Regions from separate parts of the Streptomyces sp. AM25 genome, predicted to be linked through region 2. Evidence: riboswitches for the same ligand, from Rfam matches in the RefSeq annotation. Region 2 holds a riboswitch; the other holds the start of a gene.

Region 1 (7,290 bases), on a different contig from region 2:
GAAGAGGGGGCTCCGGCCGGGGCGTTGACGGGGCGTCAACGCCTCGTGAACGGCCTGTGGCCGCCGCGGTTCACCCGCGCCCAGTTCACCGTCGCCCTGCTGCTGTGCGTCCTGGGACTCGGCCTGGCCATCCAGGTCCGTACGACCAGCGACAACAGCGCGCTGCGCGGGGCCCGGCAGGAGGACCTGGTGCGGATCCTGGACGAACTGGACAGCCGCACCAAGCGGCTGGAGGACGAGAAGCGGAAGCTGGAGAGCCAGAAGGCGGAGCTGGAGAGCAGCTCCAACCAGGCCGCCGAGGCCCGCAAGCAGACCGAGCAGAAGGAGGAGCAGCTCGGCGTGCTGGCCGGTACGGTGGCGGCCGAGGGGCCCGGCATCGAGCTCACGGTGAGCGACACCAAGGGCGCGGTCGAGCCCGACAAGCTGCTCGACACGATTCAGGAGCTGCGGGCCGCGGGCGCGGAGGCGATCCAGATCAACGACGTCCGGGTGGTTGCCGACACCTACTTCTCCGGATCCGCGGGGAAGGTGGAGATCGATGGGAAGAAGGTCTCGCAGCCCTATAAGTTCAAGGTCATCGGCAAGCCCCAGGATCTGGAGCCCGCACTCAACATCCCTGGTGGAGTGGTGCAGACGCTGGAGAAGGAGCAGGCCGGTGTCTCGGTCTCCCGGTCTGAGAAGATCGTTGTCGACGCCTTGCGCCCGGCGAAGCGGCCTGACTACGCTCGGTCGTCATCGCAGTGAGGCAGGCGAGGAGAAGGGCTCCGCGGGGAGGGCGGGGGCTTGCGGGGGGTCGGCGCACGCGGTTCGGGGTGCGTGATGGAAACTGTCTGGTGATCTCGGACGTTGTCAGGTTGTCCGGGTCGGACGGTGTGTGCATCGAGGGTTTGTCCTGCCCCACGGGCGGGTCTGTTTCGGTCAAGGGGAATCGCCCGTGAAGTTGTTTGCGAAGTTGTTCGGCAAGAGCGCACGCCGGGACGGCGGCAGCGCCCGTCACCGGGCCTCGGGGCCGGTGGAAGACAATCAGGGCGCCCAGGAAGGGCGTCCCCTGTTCCGGGACCAGGTGAATGCTCCCGGCAGCGACATTCCGGGCGGACAGGGCGCGTCTTCTGTTGACCCTGCCGCCGCCGGACGCATAGGTTTCGGGGCACCAGCAACCTCAAGTGCGGGTGGAGGGTTTGCCTTGCCGGTCTGTACGAGGTGTGGCCACCGGAACGCCGAGGCCAGCCGGTTCTGTTCCAACTGCGGTGCGCCGCTGCGGCCCGGAGCCGTTGCGGAGCGCGCCTCGGAGACGACCTCGACCATCTCCATCTCCGGTCTCGAGGCGTACGACTCCGAGACGACCGGCCAGACGCAGATCCCGATGCTCTCCCCGGAGGCGCTGGCGGCCGTCGAGGCCCTGCCGCTGGGTTCGGCGCTGCTGGTGGTCCGCCGCGGCCCGAACTCCGGCAGCCGCTTCCTGCTGGACGGCGAGGTCACCACGGCCGGCCGGCACCCGCAGAGCGACATCTTCCTGGACGACGTGACCGTCTCGCGCCGGCACGTGGAGTTCCGCCGCCGGCAGGACGGTTCGTTCACGGTCGCGGACGTCGGCAGCCTCAACGGCACCTACGTCAACCGGGAGCGCATCGACGAGATCGCGCTGACGAACGGCGACGAGGTCCAGATCGGCAAGTACCGCCTGGTCTTCTACGCCAGCCAGCAGGCGGCGGGGATCTGACCCTCGATCGAGGGAGGGCCATGCTTCGGACACCGTCGGGCGGTACCGGATCCTCCGGTGCCGCCGGCGCGGAAGGCCGGCTGTTGAGCATCGGAGCGGTGCTCAACGTGCTGCGCGAGGAGTTCCCCGAGGTCACCATCTCCAAGATCCGTTTCCTGGAGGCGGAGGGCCTGGTCGAGCCGCAGCGCACGCCGTCCGGCTACCGGAAGTTCAGCACGGCAGACGTGGAGCGGCTCGGGCAGGTGCTGCGGATGCAGCGCGATCACTACCTCCCGCTCAAGGTCATCCGGGAGCAGTTGGACGATCCGGCCCGGGGCGGCCGCGGCGGGATCCCCGCCCCTGCGCAACCGGGCGGGTCCGAGGGCCTCGCCGGCGAGGAGGCCGCGGTGCGGGCGCCGGTGCGGATCGGCCGCGAGGAGCTGCTCGCCGTGGCCGGGGCGACCGATGCGGAACTGGCCGAGTGGGAGTCCTACGGCCTGGTCGTCGCCCACCCGGACGGCGGGTTCGACACCGATACCGTGGCTGTCGCCCGGCTCGTGGCGGATCTGGGCCATTTCGGTCTGGAGCCGCGGCACCTGCGTGCTGTCAAGGCTGCCGCGGACCGCGAGGCCGGTCTGGTCGAACAAGTGGTCGCACCCTTGCGCCGACACCGCAATCCGCAGACCAGGGCCCATGCCGAGGCCACCGCCCGGGAGCTGGCCGGGCTGTCCGTACGGCTCCACGCCGCCCTCGTCCGCAGGGCCCTGCACGTGCGGGAGCGGTGACGGCGAGTGCCCGACTACCCAAACCTGCCGGGCACGGCCTAGGGTTGCTGTGTGAACGAGCTCGATGTCGTGGGTGTCCGGGTGGAAATGCCCTCCAACCAGCCGATCGTGCTCCTGCGTGAAGTGGGAGGCGACCGCTACCTCCCGATCTGGATCGGACCGGGGGAGGCGACGGCGATCGCCTTCGCCCAGCAGGGCATGGCTCCTGCCCGCCCGCTGACCCACGATCTCTTCAAGGACGTGCTGGACGCGGTCGGACAGCAGCTCTCGGAGGTCCGCATCACGGACCTGCGCGAGGGAGTCTTCTATGCGGAGCTCGTCTTCGCCAGCGGCGTGGAGGTCAGTGCCCGGCCGTCCGACGCCATAGCGCTTGCCCTGCGCACCGGGACGCCGATCTACGGCAGCGACGGGGTGCTGGACGACGCGGGCATCGCGATCCCGGACGAGCAGGAGGACGAGGTGGAGAAGTTCCGCGAGTTCCTCGACCAGATCTCGCCCGAGGACTTCGGCACCAACAGTCAGTGAGACGGCGTGCGCTGGGTCGCCGCGGCGCATTCGGGTAGCTTTTCCCACTGCCCGGACACGTAAAACCACTCTCAGGGTGATTATCACTCGGCGTGCCGAGTGTGGCGATCGTTGACGCACCCCGAGCGACTGCCTACCGTCGAGAAGGCAGGTCAAGGACGGAGGTCGGCGTGAGAAGCACGGGCGACGGTACAGCGGTCGGCAGTCCGTATCCGCTGCACGGGGGAACGGTCGAACCGGTGCCCCGTCATCCGGCCGCGATGGCGGTCACCACTCCGCGGGGGCGGGATTCGGACGGCTCGGTGCCCTCGAGCGGCACGGAGAACATCGGCTACCGGGGGCCGACGGCGTGCGCGGCCGCCGGCATCACCTACCGGCAGCTCGACTACTGGGCGCGCACCGGGCTCGTCGAGCCCAGCGTGCGGCCCGCCTACGGGTCGGGCAGCCAGCGGCTCTACAGCTTCCGGGACGTCGTCGTCCTGAAGATCGTCAAACGGCTCCTGGACACCGGGGTGTCGCTGCAGAACATCCGCACCGCCGTCCAGCACCTGCGCACGCGCGGGATGGACGACCTGGCGCAGATGACGCTGATGAGCGACGGCGCCACGGTGTACGAGTGCACCTCGCCCGACGAGGTCGTCGACCTCCTCCAGGGCGGCCAGGGCGTCTTCGGGATCGCCGTGGGCGTCGTCTGGCGCGACGTGGAGAGCGCGCTGGCGAAGCTGCACGGGGAGCGTGTGGACACCGGCGAGACGCTCGTGGGCCACAACCCGGCCGACGAGCTGGCACGCCGCCGCAACCGGGCCGGCTGACCGGCGCCCGGCGGTGCTCCGCCGCGGGCCGGCGCGATTGTCAGTGGGGTGCGGCAGCATCGTGCTGTGAGACGAGCGCCGACGATCCTGCACCTGGACATGGACGCCTTCTACGCCTCGGCGGAGCAGGCGTCCAAGCCCAGCCTGCGCGGGAAGCCCGTGGTGGTCGGCGGCATCGGCCCCCGTGGCGTGGTGGCCACGGCGTCGTACGAGGCGCGGGTCTTCGGGGTCCACTCGGCGATGGCGACGGCCCAGGCCCGCAGGCTCTGCCCGAACGCCGCGTACCTCACCCCGCGGTTCACCCTGTACCGGCAGGTCAGCGATGTGGTCATGGGGCTGCTGGGCGAGCTGTCGCCGCTGGTGGAGCCGTTGAGCCTGGACGAGGCCTTCGTGGACCTGGAGGCGGGCGGGGTGGAGCCCTCCTCGGCCGCGGCGCGGGCCGTGGGCGAGCGGCTGCGCCGCGACATCCGGGCGGCCACGGGGCTCAGCGGGTCGGTGGGGCTGGCGGGGTCCAAGATGATGGCCAAGATCGCCTCCGAGCAGGCCAAGCCCGACGGCCTGGTGTGCATAGAGCCCGGCACCGAGCAGGAGACCCTGGGGCCGATGTCGGTGCGCGTCATCCCGGGTGTCGGCCCCGCCACCGCCGAAACGTTGCGCCGGGCCGGGATCACCACCGTGGCCGAGACCGCCGAGGCCGGTGAGGACGAGCTGGTGCGCCTGCTGGGCAGGGCCCACGGCAGCGGGCTGTACGTGCTGGCCACCGGCGGTGACGAGCGGCCCGTCGTCGCGGAGCGGGACGCCAAGTCGGTGTCCGTGGAGGACACTTTCGCCGAGGACCTCACCGACCGCACCCGGGTGCAGCTGGAGATCGCCCGCCTCGCCGACCGCTGCGTGCGGCGGCTGCGCGGTGCCGGGCGGAGCGGGCGCACCGTGGTCATCAAGGTGCGGCGCTACGACTTCTCGACCCTCACCCGCTCGGAGACGCTGCGCGGGCCGACGGACGATCCCGCGGTCGTGCGGGAGGCGGCCGCCCGGCTGCTGGACGGGGTGGACACCACGGCCGGGGTGCGGCTGCTGGGGGTGGGCGTCTCCGGGCTCGCGGACTACACCCAGGAGGACCTCTTCGCCCAGGCGGCCGGCAGCGCGGCGGCCGAGGCCGGGGCGGAGCCGGAGCGGGAGCAGGAGGAGGCTGCGGAAGAGGCGGCACGGCCCCGCCAGTGGCTGCCGGGGCTGGACGTGCGGCACGCCGAGTACGGGGCCGGCTGGGTGCAGGGCAGCGGCGTCGGCCGGGTCACGGTCCGCTTCGAGGAGCCCTGGTCCGAGGAGCCCGGCAGGGTGCGCACGTTCGCCGTCGACGACCCGGCGCTGGAGCACGCCGATCCGCTGCCGCTCGTCCGGCCCGCGGAGGGTCAGCCGCCGGAGGCGGGGCCGGAAGCGCCGTCGGCCGGGGGGACGGCGAGCCCGTAGTGCCGGTACAGCCGCAGTTCCTGCCGGGGGGAGAGGTGGCGGCCGGCACCGATGTCCGGGGCGCTCCTGATCAGGGCCCGCTCGTAGGGGACGTGCAGCCCCTCGCCGTCGGCCCGGCTCGGCTGCAGCGGTACGAGGGCGTCGCGGCTGAACAGCCCGGTGCGCACGGCGGCCCACTCCGGCCGCCCGGTCGCGTCGTCGAGGTACACCTCGTCCACCGTGCCGATCCGCACGCCGTCGCGGTCGAAGGCCTTGCGGCCGATCAGGCTCCGGGGGTCGACATCCGTCTGCACGGCCTTCCTCCTGTTTCCTCCCACCTGGCGCACCTGCCACCAACCAAAAGCCACAAAGCGGGAAGCGGCCACTTGGGCGCTCCGCCGGGAAATCCTCGCTGGTAGGCTGGCCAGTGGCCGCAGAATCCGTGCGGGAGAGTCCTCCGACGCCCTCAGGGGCGGGCTCGGAGGCGCCGAAGGAGCAAATCCTCCCCGGAATCTCTCAGGCACCCCGTACCGCATGGGCGAGGCCACTCTGGAAAGCAGGGCGGGTCCGGTCCGGCAGTACTCCGAGCCCTTCCTCACCGACGGTGAAAGCCGGGTACTGCACCGCCCGGTGAAGCTCTCAGGTTGCGATGACAGAGGGGGAGGCCGTCCGGGTACCCGCGCCGTGGTACCCCTCGCAGGTCGCAATGACCAGGAGGCCTCCGCAGATGACCGCCCACCGCATCTCCCTCTCCGACCTGGAGCGCGGCACTCCCTTCGAGGACCGTCACATAGGGCCCGACTCCGAGGCGCGGGCCAAGATGCTCGCCCAGGTCGGCTTCGGCTCCCTCGACGAGCTCACCGCCGCCGCCGTGCCGGAAGTGATCAAGAGCGCCGGGGCGCTGGGCCTGCCCGCCGCCCGCACCGAGCCCGAGGTCCTCGCCGAGCTGCGCTCGCTCGCGAGCCGCAACCAGGTGCTCACCCCCATGATCGGCCTCGGTTACCACGGCACGTTCACCCCGCCGGTGATCCTGCGCAACGTCATGGAGAACCCCGCCTGGTACACGGCCTACACGCCGTACCAGCCGGAGATCTCCCAGGGCCGGCTGGAGGCCCTGCTCAACTTCCAGACGGTCGTGGCCGAGCTGACCGGTCTGCCCACCTCCGGCGCCTCCCTGCTCGACGAGGGCACCGCGGCGGCCGAGGCCATGGCGCTGTCCCGGCGCATGGGCAAGGTCAAGGACGGGGTCTTCCTCGTCGACGCGGACGCCCTGCCGCAGACCGTCGCGGTGATCGAGACCCGCGCCGAGCCGACCGGCGTCGAGGTCGTCGTCGCGGACCTGTCCGCGGGCATCCCCGAGGAGATCGCCGGCCGTGGCGTCTTCGGCGTGCTGCTGCAGTACCCGGGCGCCTCCGGTGCCGTGCGCGACCTGCGCCCCGTCATCGAGCAGGCCCACGAGCTCGGCGCCGTCGTCACCGTCGCGGCCGACCTGCTCGCCCTGACCCTGCTCACCCCGCCCGGCGAGCTCGGCGCCGACATCGCCGTCGGCACCACCCAGCGCTTCGGCGTGCCCATGGGCTTCGGCGGCCCGCACGCCGGGTACATGGCCGTCCGCGAGAAGTTCGCCCGCAGCCTCCCCGGCCGCCTGGTCGGCGTCTCCGTCGACGCCGACGGCAACAAGGCCTACCGCCTGGCCCTGCAGACCCGCGAGCAGCACATCCGCCGCGAGAAGGCCACCAGCAACATCTGCACCGCCCAGGTGCTCCTCGCCGTCATGGCCGGCATGTACGCCGTCCACCACGGTCCCGGGGGCCTGGCCGCCATTGCGCGCCGTACCCACCGCTACGCCGTCCTCCTCGCCGAGGGCCTGCGGGCCGCGGGCGTCGAGGTCGTGCACGGTGCGTACTTCGACACCCTGACCGTGCGTGTCCCCGGCCGCGCCGCCGAGGTCGTCGGCGCCGCCCGCGAGCGCGGAGTCAACCTGCGCCTGACGGACGCCGACCACGTCGGCATCGCCTGCGAC
Region 2 (7,290 bases):
GGTAGGCGACCACGTTGTAGAGCTTGCCGGAGAAGTTGATCTTCATGCCGTGGGTCAGGTGCCCGCCGTGGGCGAGGTTCAGACCCAGGATGGTGTCGCCGGGGGAGAGCAGGGCGAACATCGCGGCGGCGTTGGCCTGCGCGCCGGAGTGCGGCTGCACGTTCGCGTGCTCGGCGCCGAAGAGCGCCTTGACCCGGTCGATGGCGATCTGCTCGACGACGTCGACGTGCTCGCAGCCGCCGTAGTAGCGGCGGCCCGGGTAGCCCTCGGCGTACTTGTTGGTGAGGACCGAGCCCTGGGCCTCCATGACCGCGACCGGAGCGAAGTTCTCCGAGGCGATCATCTCGAGGGTGGACTGCTGGCGGTGGAGTTCGGCGTCGACGGCGGCGGCGACGTCGGGGTCGAGCTCATGGAGGGAGCTGTTCAGAAGCGACATGAGTTCTTCCTGGACGAGAGAGGAGGAGGGCTTGGGTCAGCCGGTGAAGTCGGTGTACTCGTCGGCGGTCAGCAGGTCCGCCGGCTTGTCCGTGATCTTCACCTTGAACAGCCAGCCGCCCTCGAACGGGGCGGAGTTCACCAGCGAGGGGTCGTCCACGACGTCCTGGTTGGCCGCGACGACCTCGCCCGTGACAGGGGCGAAGAGGTCGCTGACCGACTTGGTGGACTCCAGCTCGCCGCAGGTCTCGCCGGCGGTGATGGTGTCACCGACCGCCGGGAGCTGGGCGTAGACGACATCGCCGAGCGCGTTGGCCGCGAACTCGGTGATACCGACCGTCGCCACACCGTCCTCGGTGGCCGAAAGCCACTCGTGCTCCTTGGAGTAGCGCAGCTGCTGGGGGTTGCTCATGAGTCGATTCTCCTGTACGCGGGTCGGTGCTTGTGCAAGGGGTCTTGACAGGTGAGACGGAGAGGAAAGTCGATCAGCGCTCGCGCTTGTAGAACGGCAGCGCCACGACCTCGTACTCCTCATGGCTGCCACGGATGTCCACGGCGATCCCGGGCGCCCCGGGCGCGGCGTGCGCGGCGTCCAGATAGGCGATGGCGATCGGCTTGCCGAGGGTGGGGGAGGGGGCGCCGGAGGTCACCTCGCCGATCACCGTGCCGGAACCGGTCTCGACCACCGGGTACCCGGCGCGCGGCACACGGCGGCCGGCGGCCACCAGGCCGACCAGCTTGCGCGGCGGGGCGCTCTCGGCGCGCTCCGCGGCGGCCTGCAGCGCCTCGCGGCCGACGAAGTCGCCCTGCTTGTCAAACTTGACCACTCGGCCGAGACCGGCGTCGAACGGCGTGGTGGCGGTGGTCAGCTCGTGCCCGTACAGCGGCATGCCGGCCTCCAGGCGGAGCGTGTCACGGCACGAGAGGCCGCACGGCACCAGGCCGGCCGCGGCGCCCGCCTCGGTCAGGGCCTGCCACAGCTTCTCCGCGTCGGCGGGCGCGACGAACAGCTCGAAGCCGTCCTCGCCGGTGTAGCCGGTGCGGGCGATGAGCGCGGGCACGCCCGCGACCGTGCCCGGCAGACCCGCGTAGTACTTCAGGCCGTCGAGGTCGGCGTCGGTGACGGACTTCAGGATCCCGGGGGCGGCGGGGCCCTGGACGGCGATCAGCGCGTAGTGGTCGCGGTCGTCGCGGACCTCGGTGTCGAAGCCGGCGGCGCGCCCGGTGAGCGCGTCCAGCACGGTCTGCGCGTTCGAGGCGTTGGCGACGACCATGAACTCCTGCTCGCCCAGGCGGTAGACGATCAGGTCGTCGAGGATGCCGCCCTCCGCGTTGCAGATCATGGTGTACCGGGCCCGGCCGACGGCCAGCGCGGAGATGTTGCCGACCAGGGCGTGGTCCAGGGCCGCGCCGGCCTGCGGGCCGGTCAGGGTGATCTCGCCCATGTGGGAGAGGTCGAACAGCCCGGCGCGGGTGCGCACGGCGAGGTGCTCGTCACGCTCGCTGCCGTAGCGCAGGGGCATGTCCCAGCCCGCGAAGTCGGTCATGGTGGCGCCGAGCGCGCGGTGCGTCGCGTCGAGGGCCGTTCGGCGAGGGGCAACGGTCATGTGGGGCTCCCAGGCATGGCAGTGAGGACGTCCTCCCCATCTGTCATCGGAACCTGAGAGGTTCACCGGGAGGATCCCCGGCTTGCACCTTGGGTGGGGCCGCCGCAACGGGCGGCCCGCTTTTCAGATCTGCCTCGCCCGTGCGGTATCGGGGCCTGAGAGATTCAAGGGAGGAACTTGCTCCTTCGGCGCCCGGGCGGTGCCCGGGACTCTCCCGCACGGATTCGAGCGGCCGGTATGCAGTTTGGTCGTGCCGGTCCTGCGTTGGCGCGCACATCATTGCACGTACGACCGTGCGATGGACCGGATGCTCCCCCGTGAATTGGATTACCTTTCTTTTACGTTCTGCGGGTATCGGCAGGTGGGAGGTGCCATGACGGAGGTGGTCGACCTGCGGTACCCGGCCGGCGACCTGCTGGTCGTCTCCGGGCTGCCCGGCAGCGGGAAGACGACGCTGATCCGGCGGGCGGTGGCCCCGATGGACGAGGCGGGGGCGCCGGTGCGGTGCGTCGACTCGCAGGACTCCCGGCTCCGGCTGGAGCGGCGGCTGCCGGGCCGGCTGCCGTACGGGCTCTACCGGCCCGTGGCCCGGGTGCTGCACTTCGCGGCGCTGCGGGGTGCCCTGCAGGCGGGCGGGAGCGTGGTGGTGCACGACAGCGGGCGGGTGGGCCTGGTGCGGCGCTGGCTGGCGCGGGGCGTGCGGCGGCGCGGGGGTGCGCTGCACCTGCTGCTGTTGGTCGTCGAGCCGGCGGTGGCGCTGGAGGGGCAGATGCGGCGGGGGCGCCGCGTGTCGCGGCGGGTGTTCGCGCGGCACCGGCGGGCGATGGGGCGGCTGGTCGCGGGGGCCGCCGCGGGGCGCCTGCCGCGGGGCGTGGTGTCGGTCGCGGTCCTGGACCGCGACGCGGCGGACGCGGTACGGGTCATCACGTTCGGCTAGCGCCCCGAAGGGGCGCGGGGAACTGCGCGACCAGCCACAGCGGACCCGCAGCCGAGCGAGCGGGAGTCGGCGCCCCCAGATCCGACTTGGCCCAGGCGCAGCCGTTAAGGTTCGCAGGTGCGCATCCCTGAGCAACGCCCTTACGACTGGCCCGCCAACGAGCTGGAGGCGGTGCTCGCCGCGTCGGTCGGGGTGGCCGGGGCCGGGCCCCGGATCGTCGAGGTGCTCGCGCGCAGCAGCGTGTGGATCCCGCTGCCCAACGGCGGCGGCGCCGACAGCCCCGATCTCGACCTCCCCGCGCTGGAGCTCGACGGGGCCGCGTACGTCCCGGTGTTCAGCTCCGAGCAGGAGTTCCGCCGCGTCGTCGGCGACCGCACCGACTTCGCCGTGGCACCCGCGGTCGAGTTCGCCCGGGGCCTGCCGCCGCAGGTCGGGATCGCCGTCAACCCGGAGGGCACCGTCACGGTGCCGCTGCCGCCGCCGGCCGTGGCCGAGCTGTGCCGGGCCGGGCGCACGGTGCTGGACGGCGACGCCACCGGCGGCCGCGTCCGGCTCTTCCCGCCGGACTGGCAGCAGGAGCCCACCGCCTTCCTCGCCGCCGCCGGGCTGGAGTTCGCGGCCACCGGCCCGGTCCGGACGGCCCGGCGCGCCCTGGCGAGCATCGAGGGTGCGGATCCGGCCCTCTTCGTGGGGATCGAACTGGACCTTCCCGATCCGGGCAGCCGCGAGGCCGCCATGGCGGCCGTCGGCCGCGCGCTGGGCACGGCGCCGGTGCCCTGGCCCGTCCAGCTGGTCTTCCTCGACGTCGCCCAGGACCCGGTCGGCGACTGGATGCGCGCCCAGGTGCGTCCGTTCTACGACCGTGACCTGTGACAGCACCCGTGCCCGCCGCCGCGGGCTCGTAAGCTGGTTGGACGACCAACACGGGGAGCGCGGCCGCGCTCCCCGTGCCGAGAGAAGAGGCGGACCAGGTGAGCGCGGGCGCGGAGAGCGGCGTGGAGCAGGTGCTGCGCCAGGTGGCGCCCGGACGGTACGACACCTATGAGGCGCTGCTGCGGGCCGTGGCCGAGGGCCGGGTGTGGATGCTGCTGTGGCACGGTCAGGCCGGCTCGCCCGACGCGCAGTACGGGAACATGGAGGTCGACGGCCTGGGCTACGCGCCGTGCGTGACGTCCGCGCAGGAGCTCGCCGCCAGCGGCTGGAACCGTGCCCACGAGGTCGTCTCCGGCCGGTCCGTCGCCGCCGCGCTCTACCCCGACCGCTGGGGCCTGTGGCTCAACCCCCATGCGCCCGGCGGCGGTGTCGGCATCCCCTGGCTCGACCTGCGCCGGATCACCGGCGGCCTGGAGCGGCTGCCGGCCGGCCCGCTGCGGCTGAGCGAACCCGCCTCCGACATCCCGCAGTTCTACGCGCTGCTGGCGCAGAACGCCCGCACCACCCCCGTCGTCCGGGCGCTGCGCCGCGCCTGGGTGCAGCCCGCGCTGGGCGCCGCGTACCTGGCGATCGGCCTCGACCTGTACGACACCTCCCGGGCCGCCGTGGAGTCGGTGCGCCTGATGATGCAGCAGTCGATCGGCGCGGTGCCGGACGGGCTGCCGGTGTCGACGGTCTCCCTCGCGGACGAGTACGACCCCGTCGCGATGTGGATGCGTGCCAACGCCCACCCCTTCTACGACCGTGACGCCTACGGCGGCGGCACCCCGGCCCCCGCCGCGCCCTCCCCGGTGTCCGGATACGGCTACCCGCCGCAGCACGGCTGGCAGGCCGGGGCGTACTGACCCGCCAACTCGCCGTACGTCACCGCAGGTTACCCCTCCGTTGAGGGGGCCCGTCCGTCCGTATAACGGAACCTCCCTACGCACATCACGGTTGCGCATCCTTTGGGGGCCGGGTCTGGCGAGTGATCGCGGCCACATTGAAGACTCCCGCTTCAAAGGGCATTCGGCCCTGTGTACGACCTGTTCCGTGTGAGGTTTCCGCACCATCGGCATCATCTGCACCACCCCGCACCATCGCTCCACTTTTGCGCACCAACCGCACCAGTGATGTGAACCGGCCACTCCGGTGGCGAGGGGGGTCCCCGCAACGATGACAGCACCGATCGAGACCACCGGGTCCGCTGCCGGCGCGCAGCCCGAGGCTGTCCTCGCCGGGGCGAAGAGGAGCCAGATCGAAGGGCGTTCGCTCTACCAGATCGCCTGGATCCGCTTCAAACGGGACAGGGTCGCCGTGGCCGGCGGGATCGTGGTGATCCTGCTGGTGCTGCTGGCGGCGCTGGCCAAGCCGATCGAGTCCGTCTTCGGCCTGGACCCCAACACCTTCCACCAGGACCTCATCGACCCGTCCCTGCTCGCGCCCAAGGGCGCCTGGGGCGGCATGAGCTGGGAGCACCCGCTGGGCGTGGACCCGCAGTACGGGCGCGACATCCTGGCCCGGGTCATCGAGGGGTCCTGGGTCTCGCTGCTGGTCGCCACGGGCGCCACGGTGCTCTCGGTGGCCATCGGCACCGTGCTCGGCGTCGTCGCCGGGTTCTACGGCGGCTGGGTGGACAGCGTGATCAGCAGGACGATGGACACCTTCCTGGCCTTCCCGCTGCTGCTGTTCGCCATCTCCATCTCGGCCGCCCTGCAGGACGGCGCCTTCGGGCTCTCGGGGCTGCCGCTGCGGATCAGCGTGCTGATCTTCGTGATCGGCTTCTTCAACTGGCCCTACATGGGCCGCATCGTGCGGGCGCAGACGCTCAGCCTGCGGGAGCGGGAGTTCGTCGAGGCGGCCAGAAGCCTCGGCGCGCGCGGTCCGTTCATCCTCTTCCGGGAGCTGCTGCCCAACCTGGTCGCGCCGATCCTCGTCTACTCGACGCTGCTGATCCCGACCAACATCCTCTTCGAGGCCGCCCTGAGCTTCCTCGGCGTCGGCATCGCCCCGCCGCAGGCCTCGTGGGGCGGCATGCTCACCAGCGCGACGGACCTCTACCAGGCCGATCCCGAGTACATGATCGTGCCGGGCCTGGCCATCTTCGTCACGGTCCTGGCCTTCAACCTGCTGGGCGACGGGCTGCGCGACGCGCTCGACCCCCGCAGCAAGTGATCAGCGCGACAGACCTCTTGAGCGGCCGCCTGCCGGTCCGCCGTACCGTCATCGACCGAGGAGGCGTTCCTCAGGTGAAGAGAAGCAAAGCGACGGCCGCGATAGCCGCGGCCGCGGTCCTGGCCCTCGGGGCGACGGCCTGCGGCGGGGGCGGGTCCAAGAGCAGCGGCGGAAAGGGCGGCGGCAGCTCCGCGACCGACGCGGCCCTCACCTCCGTCGTCAACACGTCCGACAAGAAGGGCGGGACGCTGAAGTTCGCCCTGTCCGACGTGCCCGACTCCCTCGACCCGGGCAACACCTACTACGGCTGGGTGCAGAACTTCGCCCGGCTGTACGCCCGTTCGCTCACCACCTTCAAGCCGGGGGTCGGCAAGGCCGGGCTGCAGATCGTCCCGGACCTCGCCGAGTCGCTGGGCAAGCCGAGCGCGGACGCCAAGACGTGGACGTACACGCTGCGCCAGGGCGTGAAGTACGAGGACGGCACCCCGATCACGTCCAAGGACGTCAAGTACGCCGTCGAGCGCAGCAACTTCGCGCCCGAGGCGCTGTCCAACGGGCCGACGTACTTCAAGGCGCACCTGGTCGACGGCGACAAGTACCAGGGTCCGTACAAGGACAAGAGCCCCGACGGCATCAAGTCCATCGAGACCCCGGACGACCGGACGATCGTCTTCCATCTCAAGGACGGCTTCGCGGACTTCGACTACCTGACGATGCTCCCGCAGACGGCTCCCGTGCCGCAGAAGGCCGACAAGGGTGCCGACTACGTCAAGCACATCGTCTCCTCGGGTCCGTACAAGTTCTCCTCGTACGAGGACGGCAAGGGCGCGACGCTGGTGCGCAACCCGCAGTGGGACCCGAAGACCGACCCGATCCGCAAGGCGCTGCCCGACAAGGTCGAGATCAGCTTCAAGGTCAACCAGGTCACCATCGACAACAACCTGCTCAACGACAGCCTGCAGGTCGATGCGGCGGGCACCGGCGTCGCCCCGCAGACCCAGCCGAAGGTGCTGCAGGATCCCAAGTACAAGAAGCAGACGGACTCCTCCTACGCCGGTGCGACGTCCTACATCGGCCTCAACGTGCACGTGAAGCCGTTCGACAACATCGACTGCCGCAAGGCCGTCCAGTGGGGCATCGACCGGGCCTCCGTGCAGGAGGCGGCAGGCGGCGCGCCCAAGGGTGACGTGGCCACCACGCTGCTGCCGCCGAACGTCAACGGCT

The links. A riboswitch is a leader RNA that binds a small molecule or an ion and turns the genes downstream of it on or off. The one in region 2 is predicted to bind glycine.
Region 1: linked by a shared signal. The riboswitch ahead of gcvP (aminomethyl-transferring glycine dehydrogenase) and the one ahead of gcvT (glycine cleavage system aminomethyltransferase GcvT) in region 2 are both predicted to bind glycine.

What each region holds. Positions count from the first base shown of each region.
Region 1 is NZ_JBKIWN010000042.1:4,836-12,125, forward strand. Features, by position in the region: gene ACLHRZ_RS33405 (DUF881 domain-containing protein) at 1-744, shown strand, start outside; gene ACLHRZ_RS33410 (double zinc ribbon and FHA domain-containing protein) at 875-1,720, shown strand; gene ftsR (transcriptional regulator FtsR) at 1,741-2,484, shown strand; gene ACLHRZ_RS33420 (bifunctional nuclease family protein) at 2,536-3,009, shown strand; gene ACLHRZ_RS33425 (MerR family transcriptional regulator) at 3,180-3,821, shown strand; gene ACLHRZ_RS33430 (DNA polymerase IV) at 3,888-5,288, shown strand; gene ACLHRZ_RS33435 (PRC-barrel domain-containing protein) at 5,231-5,581, opposite strand; glycine riboswitch at 5,703-5,810, shown strand; gene gcvP (aminomethyl-transferring glycine dehydrogenase) at 5,995-7,290, shown strand, end outside.
Region 2 is NZ_JBKIWN010000015.1:130,409-137,698, reverse strand. Features, by position in the region: gene glyA (serine hydroxymethyltransferase) at 1-436, opposite strand, end outside; gene gcvH (glycine cleavage system protein GcvH) at 473-847, opposite strand; gene gcvT (glycine cleavage system aminomethyltransferase GcvT) at 921-2,042, opposite strand; glycine riboswitch at 2,073-2,175, opposite strand; glycine riboswitch at 2,176-2,269, opposite strand; gene ACLHRZ_RS21230 (AAA family ATPase) at 2,416-2,979, shown strand; gene ACLHRZ_RS21225 (enhanced serine sensitivity protein SseB) at 3,097-3,852, shown strand; gene ACLHRZ_RS21220 (enhanced serine sensitivity protein SseB C-terminal domain-containing protein) at 3,951-4,757, shown strand; gene ACLHRZ_RS21215 (ABC transporter permease) at 5,068-6,066, shown strand; gene ACLHRZ_RS21210 (ABC transporter substrate-binding protein) at 6,141-7,290, shown strand, end outside.